One region of the Anatilimnocola aggregata genome, then DNA from elsewhere that is predicted to be linked to it. Evidence: riboswitches for the same ligand, from Rfam matches in the RefSeq annotation. Region 1 holds a riboswitch; the other holds the start of a gene.
The links. A riboswitch is a leader RNA that binds a small molecule or an ion and turns the genes downstream of it on or off. The one in region 1 is predicted to bind cobalamin.

Region 1 (3,415 bases):
TCGTAGGCTTTTTTGCGCGGCGGATCGGAGAGCATGACCCGCGCCGACGACAACTCGTTGAGCACTCGCTGAGCGATCACGCCGTTCGGGCCACCGGCAAACGAGCGGACGTGCATCATCTGCCGATCGGCAGCCGAGTTGATGACGTCGACGTCCCCCTCCAGCTCTTTCAGCCCCAGCAGGCGATAAAAATTAGCGGGCTGCTCTTCCGGCGGAATGGAGAGCCATTTGTAGTACGGATCGAAGGTGGTGGTCACTCGGCAGGGCTCCAGCGAACTCGATTCAGCGCAGTAAGCGCAAGGCAGTCTTGAGAGGTAGCGTCAGGGTAATCATCACGCGGAAGCGCTGCAATCGTCCTGCGGCAGAAGGGGTGCGGTCACAGACAGGATGCCTATGCCACGAGGGAGAAAGGAACGGCTACGGCGCTTCCACCACTTCGAAGGCGGAGCCTTTGATCTTGCGCAGTTCGTCGTGCAGGACCGGAATCCGCTCATCGGGCGCACAGCTGAGGGCCCATTCGATGCCGTTATCGGCGACGAGCATGCCGTGCTTCTTCAGCCCTTTGAGAATGGCCTGCACCGGCGGGCTGAATTTGGAGATGTCGTAGTCGGCCTTCAGGCGCAGACGTTCGCCCATGCGCGGCAAGTTGGGATCGGTCTTGCGACTGGCATAGTGCGTGGCGGGCGAAACATAAGCCTTACGAGAATTGCGCACCGTCACGCGCATGGCATGATTGACCATGCCGGCCTGCAGTTCGTCATAGCGAATGATCGCAGGAAAAATCGGCAGCCCCGCGGCATCGCTGCTGGTCCAGCCGTCGGGACGGAGGTCGTTGGTCTTGAGGTTGAAGGTCGCTTCGCAGGCTGCTTGCCAGCCGCCATCGACCTTTTTCATTTGATAGAACTCGTACAGCATCATGGCTGCTGGATCGACGACGATGGCGTGCCGGTCGCCACCTTGATCGAGCTTGTCGCGCTGCACGTCGTCGAGCGAAAGCCGCTTCAGGTCGTCTTCGCGTTTGAAGTGCGCGGGCCAACCTTCAATCGGCACGTTCGCGGGAATTGGAAATGGTCCCTTGTCAGACTCATCGGGGTACGAGACTACTTTCAAATCGACGCGCGGCTGATTGGGCGGCACGAGGATGTAGGCCATGTCTGGGTTATAGCGCAGCGGTTTCTCGTTGCCGATCGAGGCGACAATGGCCGCGCTGTTCTTGTGCACCGGCCATTTCGAAACGTCGGCATTCCACGGATTGTCCTTGGGCATGATCTGTAGCTGCGAGACGATCGCGTCGGCCTCTTTCGTATCGAACATCACCGGCTTGGTGAGCGTTGGAGTTTGAGCGGAAACGCCAGCAACGCAGCTGAGTGCCGCGATGTAAGCAACAAGCGCAAAACCGAGTGGGCGTGACATCGAGCGAAGCTCCGCGGGCGAGGGAAGAAGCCGAGAGGCGGAAAACATCGTAGCAGGTCGCTAGCAGCAGGCAAAATTTGCGAAATCGGAATCATCCCTACGACCGGTGCCATCCGATTAATCGTTACAGGTTCTCAGCGAAACGTAACACGGGGGGTGGTACGTCGCTGGGAATTGCTGCCGGTGTCAGGGAAGCGGAGTGCAATGCTCCCGCCGCCCCGCGACTGTATGGGTGACGAACGCCAACGAAGCCACTGACTGCACACGCGGTTGGGAAGGCGGCTAGTAGGACGAACCCGAGCCAGGATATCTGACCCGCGCGGCCCGAAGTCACATCATTTTCCCGTGGGGGGAAGAGGACATCATGCTTTGGCCAATTCGGCCGCGCACGCGAGACGGCTCGCTGCGCATCAGCGCGCTTCCAACAGCGCCGCTGCCGTTCGTTTGTTTTGCTTGGCTCTTGTGCTGCGCGGCAGCTGTCGCCCAAGAGCAGTCCGGCGAGTTTCAACCGCCGTTGCCAGAAGTCCCAGTTTCTCAGCAGCCAGCGGAGCTTGCTCCGCAAGTCTTGCCAGAGACGCAGGTGCAAGGGGAACTAAGCAGCTTTCCGGCGGAGCCTTTGCCGGCCAGCGACGTCATCGCGCCAACACGCACGCCGCAGCCCATCTCGGAGAACGCGAGTTCGATCACCGTGATCACGCGCGAACAGATCGAACAGAGCGGTCAGGTCAACGTGGCTGAAGTGTTGCGCGGCACCCTCGGTGTCGACGTGGTGCGCCAAGGTGGCCCCGGCGGTTTGACGAGCGTTTTCATGCGCGGTGCAAACTCGCAACATACGAAGGTGCTGCTCGATGGCATTTCGCTGAACGACCCGAGCAATGCCTCGCGCTTGTTCGACTTCAGCACGCTCAGTACCGACAACATCGAACGGATCGAAGTCCTGCGCGGGCCGCAGAGCATGGCCTATGGCAGCGATGCGATCGGCGGCGTCATCAACATCATCAGTCGCCGCGGTCAGGGTCCGCTCAGCGTGCGGGCAGGTGCGCTCGGGGGGAGTTTCAAAACCGGTCAGACCAGCGTCAACGTGCAAGCCGGCGATGAGAATGCTTATTACTCGGTCACCGGTTCGTTTCTCTCGACCGGCGGCATCTCGGCCGCGAGTGCGCGGGTCGGCGGCGTCGAGCACGATCAGTTCAATCTCGGCACCATGACGGGACGCATGGGCTGGAACGTTACGCCCGATCTGAATATCGACTACGTCTTTCGCGCTGCGGAAGGAACCGCAGCCGTCGACGACTTCGACTTTCTGACGGGACTGCCGGTCGACAACCTGATTCGCAAGAACGCAACGAACACGTTCGCCAATCGGATTCAACTCAGCTGGACCGGGCCGGAAGATCAGTTTCAGCACAAGCTGGGGTTCAACGTCAACAACGTCGAACGCAAAGATAGCGACCCGGGGTTTTCGCCCGCGCGGTTTCACGGTCAAACTCGCGAAGTCGACTACCTGGCCAGTCTCGTCGTAGTGCCGACCAACACGATTAACGTCGGGGCCAACTACCTGGCCGAAGATGCCTTCACCAGCGACAACACCCTGCAGTCGCAATTTGTGAAGGGAGTGTTCATTCAAGATCAGTTTCAACTGTTCGATCGCTTTTTCGGCACCGCCGGTGCGAGGTGGGATGAAACGAGCCGCGCCGGCCCCGCGCAGACGTATCGCGTGACCGGTCTCTACCGCATCGACGAGACGAACACCGGCATTCACGGCACCATCGGCACCGGCTTTCGTCAGCCCGCGCTGGCCGAAAACTTGTTTCAGTTTGGCAATCCCAACCTGCGCCCCGAAAAGAGCAAGGGCTGGGATGTCGGCGTGCGGCAAGGGATTTGGGACGACGTGATTTGGGCCGATGCCACTTATTATCGCAACGACTTCGTCGACCTGATCGTGTTCGACTTCAACACGTTCAGCTTGGAGAATGTCGGGCTCGCCCGCAGCAGCGGCGTG
Region 2 (3,415 bases), 2.2 Mb from region 1:
TTCCTTGCCATCGTGAGTGAAGGCAATTACTCCTGTCTTGCCAAAGAAGACATAAACGTGGTCGGCATCGGCAGCAGGTGTGCTGGCGGCGAAACCGTGATCGCGAATGCTGTCTTCTTCGGGCAGTTTGGCGGCAACCTTCTGCTCCCAGATCAAACTCCCATCACTCTTTTTCAGCGCGAGCAGGTGACGCTTAAGATTTGCCTTGTCCCCTTTCTCGCCGGGGACGAAGAAGCCTGAATAGCATGTTATGTAGATTCGGTCGCCGAAGACGATCGGGCTCGATGCTCCCGGGCCGGGCATTTCGACCTTCCAAGCGATGTTTTCGTCCTTACTCCAAGTCAGCGGCAAGCCCTTGGCTGCGGTCGTGCCCATACCGCTCGGTCCGCGAAAGCTAGACCAGTTGGCGTCGGACGAGGCTGCGTTAAACGAAGTGAGTTTCACCGCAGGTTGTGCTATCGCTCGTGCCGGGCTCTCGTCCACTTCCCGTGCTTCGTCATCTACCGTCTCTGCTGTAGCCGCCGCTGAGCGCTGGTCAGGATTGGGCAACTGCTGCCCGCAGCCAGTCAATAATGAAACCGCCACAACAACGGCCAGGGACGCCGACCAATCACTTTGCCAACGCATGGTGAACTCGCTTGGACGAACCGATCTGGGATACGCACGCGCCGCTGATTCTAACGGTGCGAGGCCGCTGAACCAACTTTTTCCGGAAGACTTTTCACACTGGGCAAGTTCTCCCGACGTCCTACCCGGCAACTTCATAAAATCTATACGTTGTGGTTGACGGACTCTGGTAGCACGATATCATGGGCCTCGTTGCTGGTTGGCTCTGAACGCTCAGAGCCTCGAAAAGAGGGAACGCCGGTGAAAAACCGGGACTGCCCCGCAGCGGTAAGTGGAAACGACCGCCATCAACAGCACTGAGATTTTGCCCCGGAGCATGGACTGCCTACATCTTCGCGCACGACCTTGGGAAGCGATGGCCAGTAGGTTCGGTCGAGGTTCGCCTTGCCCGTTTGTCCACAAGTCCGAAGACCTGCCAGCGACTGAGCAGCGGCTTTACCCATGACAGCCGGTTACTGTCAGGCCGTGCACGCTCATCCGCCGTTACCTTCTCGGGGAAGGTCGGTCGAGGACAGCTGGCGAAAGCCGGCCTTGCGAATGCCCGCGCGCACTCACGACTCATCGGCACTTCTGTCGCCGCTTGGTCATGCGCAGGCTACGGCAACGCACCTCGATCTTCCGCTTCTCGCGTCGCCTCGGCGTGGCCCCGCACATGCGTATCGGACGGATACGCCCACAGGAGTCTTGCGAGATGTTGCTTGCCCCGCACGAATGGCTGGTACGGAAACGCGATGCCCGCGTCACGACGTTTGATCTTGGTCGTATTCAAAACGCGATCGCCAATGCGTTCCGCGCCGAGTTGCGACTGGCCGATGGTCAGCCTCTCGATACCGACTTGATGCACGAAATTGCGGCCGTTGCGCAATCCGTCGCCGACGACGTCGGCCCACTCGCCAGCCAGCCGAACGGCGTGGATGTCGAACGGATTCAAGACCTTGTCGAAATGGGACTGATGTCGCGCGGGCATTATCGCGTAGCGCGCACTTACATCATCTACCGCGCGGAACATGCCAAGATTCGCGCCTTGCGCAGCGATGTGCCTCTGGCGGATGAAGCAAACATCCCGACGACCACCGTACATGTTGTGCTCGAAGACGGCTCGCGCGTTCCTTTCGATCAACGTCGCGCTCGCAAGCGACTGGCCGAAGCAGCCCGCGGCTTGGAAGACGTGGTCAACGTCGACGAACTACTGGAAGAAGTGATTCGTAGCGTGTTCGATGGCATTTCGGTCGACGAAATCTATCGCGCTCAGATACTCGCCTCGCGTTCGCGGATTGAACGCGACCCGGCCTTCGATATTGTGGCCTCGCGGCTGACACTCAACGTCATTTATCGCGAAGCGTTCGGCGAAACACCCGACGCAAAGAACCTGCAGCGCGTCCACGAGAATCAATTCGAGCACTATATCATCGATGGGATTCGCGCCGGCCGCTTGTCGAATGAACTGCGCGAACTGAATCTGACTAAGCTCGCCGCGGCGATGAAGCCGGAGCGCGATGGCCAGTTCCGCTACCTCGGTGTGCAAGCGATTTACGACCGCTATCTGCTGCATATCGACGGTCGCCGGATTGAAACGCCGCAATACTTCTGGATGCGCGTGGCAATGGGCCTCGCGCTCAAGGAAGATGCGCGTGAAGAACGTGCAATTCAGTTCTATGAAGCGCTGTCGACGTTCAGCTTTACTTCGGCCACGCCGACGCTGTTTAACTCGGGGACTCCGCACCCACAGCTCAGTTCGTGCTATCTGAGCACCGTGAGCGATGACCTGGCTCACATTTTCAAGGCCGTTTCGGATAATGCGTTGCTCTCGAAGTGGGCTGGTGGACTGGGGAACGATTGGACCAATGTGCGGGCGACGAATTCCCACATTAAGGGAACCAATGGCCGCAGCCAGGGCGTGATTCCATTTTTGAAAGTCGTCAACGATGCAGCTGTCGCTGTGAATCAAGGTGGCAAGCGCAAGGGAGCCGTTTGTTCGTACCTCGAGACGTGGCATCTCGATATCGAAGAGTTTCTCGACCTCCGCAAGAACACCGGTGACGATCGTCGGCGTACGCACGACATGCACACGGCCAACTGGATTCCCGACTTGTTCCTTAAGCGGGTCAAGCAGAACGCCGAATGGACCCTCTTCAGCCCGGATGAAGTCAGCGATCTGCACGACTTGTTTGGCCGCGCGTTCGAAGAGCGTTACGAAGAGTACGAACGAATGGCGGATGCTGGCGACGTGCAACTCTTCCGCCGCATTCCCGCCGCTGACTTGTGGCGCAAGATGCTGACGCGACTGTTCGAAACCGGACATCCGTGGATCACGTTCAAGGATCCATCGAACATCCGTTCGCCGCAGGATCACGCGGGCGTGGTACACAGCAGTAATCTCTGCACCGAAATCCTGCTCAACACTTCGGAAACCGAGACTGCGGTCTGCAATTTGGGTTCCGTGAATCTTGGGAACCATATTAAGGACGGCAAGCTCGATCTGGAAAAATTGAAGACGACCGTGAGCACCGCGGTGCGAATGCTCGATAACGTCATCGACATCAACTATTATCCGACGCCCGAGGCGCGAACTTCGAACCTGCGACACCGGCCTATTGGGCTTGGCATCATGGGCTTTCAAGACGCGCTGCACGCGCTGGGCATCAGCTATGCCAGCGAAGCAGCGGTTGCCTTTGCCGACGAAAGTATGGAAGCCATTTCCTACTACGCGCTATCGGCCTCAGCTCAGCTGGCCGCGGAACGTGGTCAGTATCCGACCTATGTCGGCTCGAAGTGGGACCGCGGCTTG

Region 2: linked by a shared signal. The riboswitch ahead of ETAA8_RS15825 (ribonucleoside-diphosphate reductase subunit alpha) and the one ahead of ETAA8_RS07720 (TonB-dependent receptor plug domain-containing protein) in region 1 are both predicted to bind cobalamin.

What each region holds. Positions count from the first base shown of each region.
Region 1 is NZ_CP036274.1:1,969,084-1,972,498, forward strand. It holds gene ETAA8_RS07710 (serine/threonine-protein kinase) at 1-257, opposite strand, end outside; gene ETAA8_RS07715 (hypothetical protein) at 418-1,413, opposite strand; cobalamin riboswitch at 1,559-1,745, shown strand; gene ETAA8_RS07720 (TonB-dependent receptor plug domain-containing protein) at 1,778-3,415, shown strand, end outside.
Region 2 is NZ_CP036274.1:4,167,462-4,170,876, reverse strand. It holds gene ETAA8_RS15830 (PQQ-binding-like beta-propeller repeat protein) at 1-627, opposite strand, end outside; cobalamin riboswitch at 807-1,061, shown strand; gene ETAA8_RS15825 (ribonucleoside-diphosphate reductase subunit alpha) at 1,319-3,415, shown strand, end outside.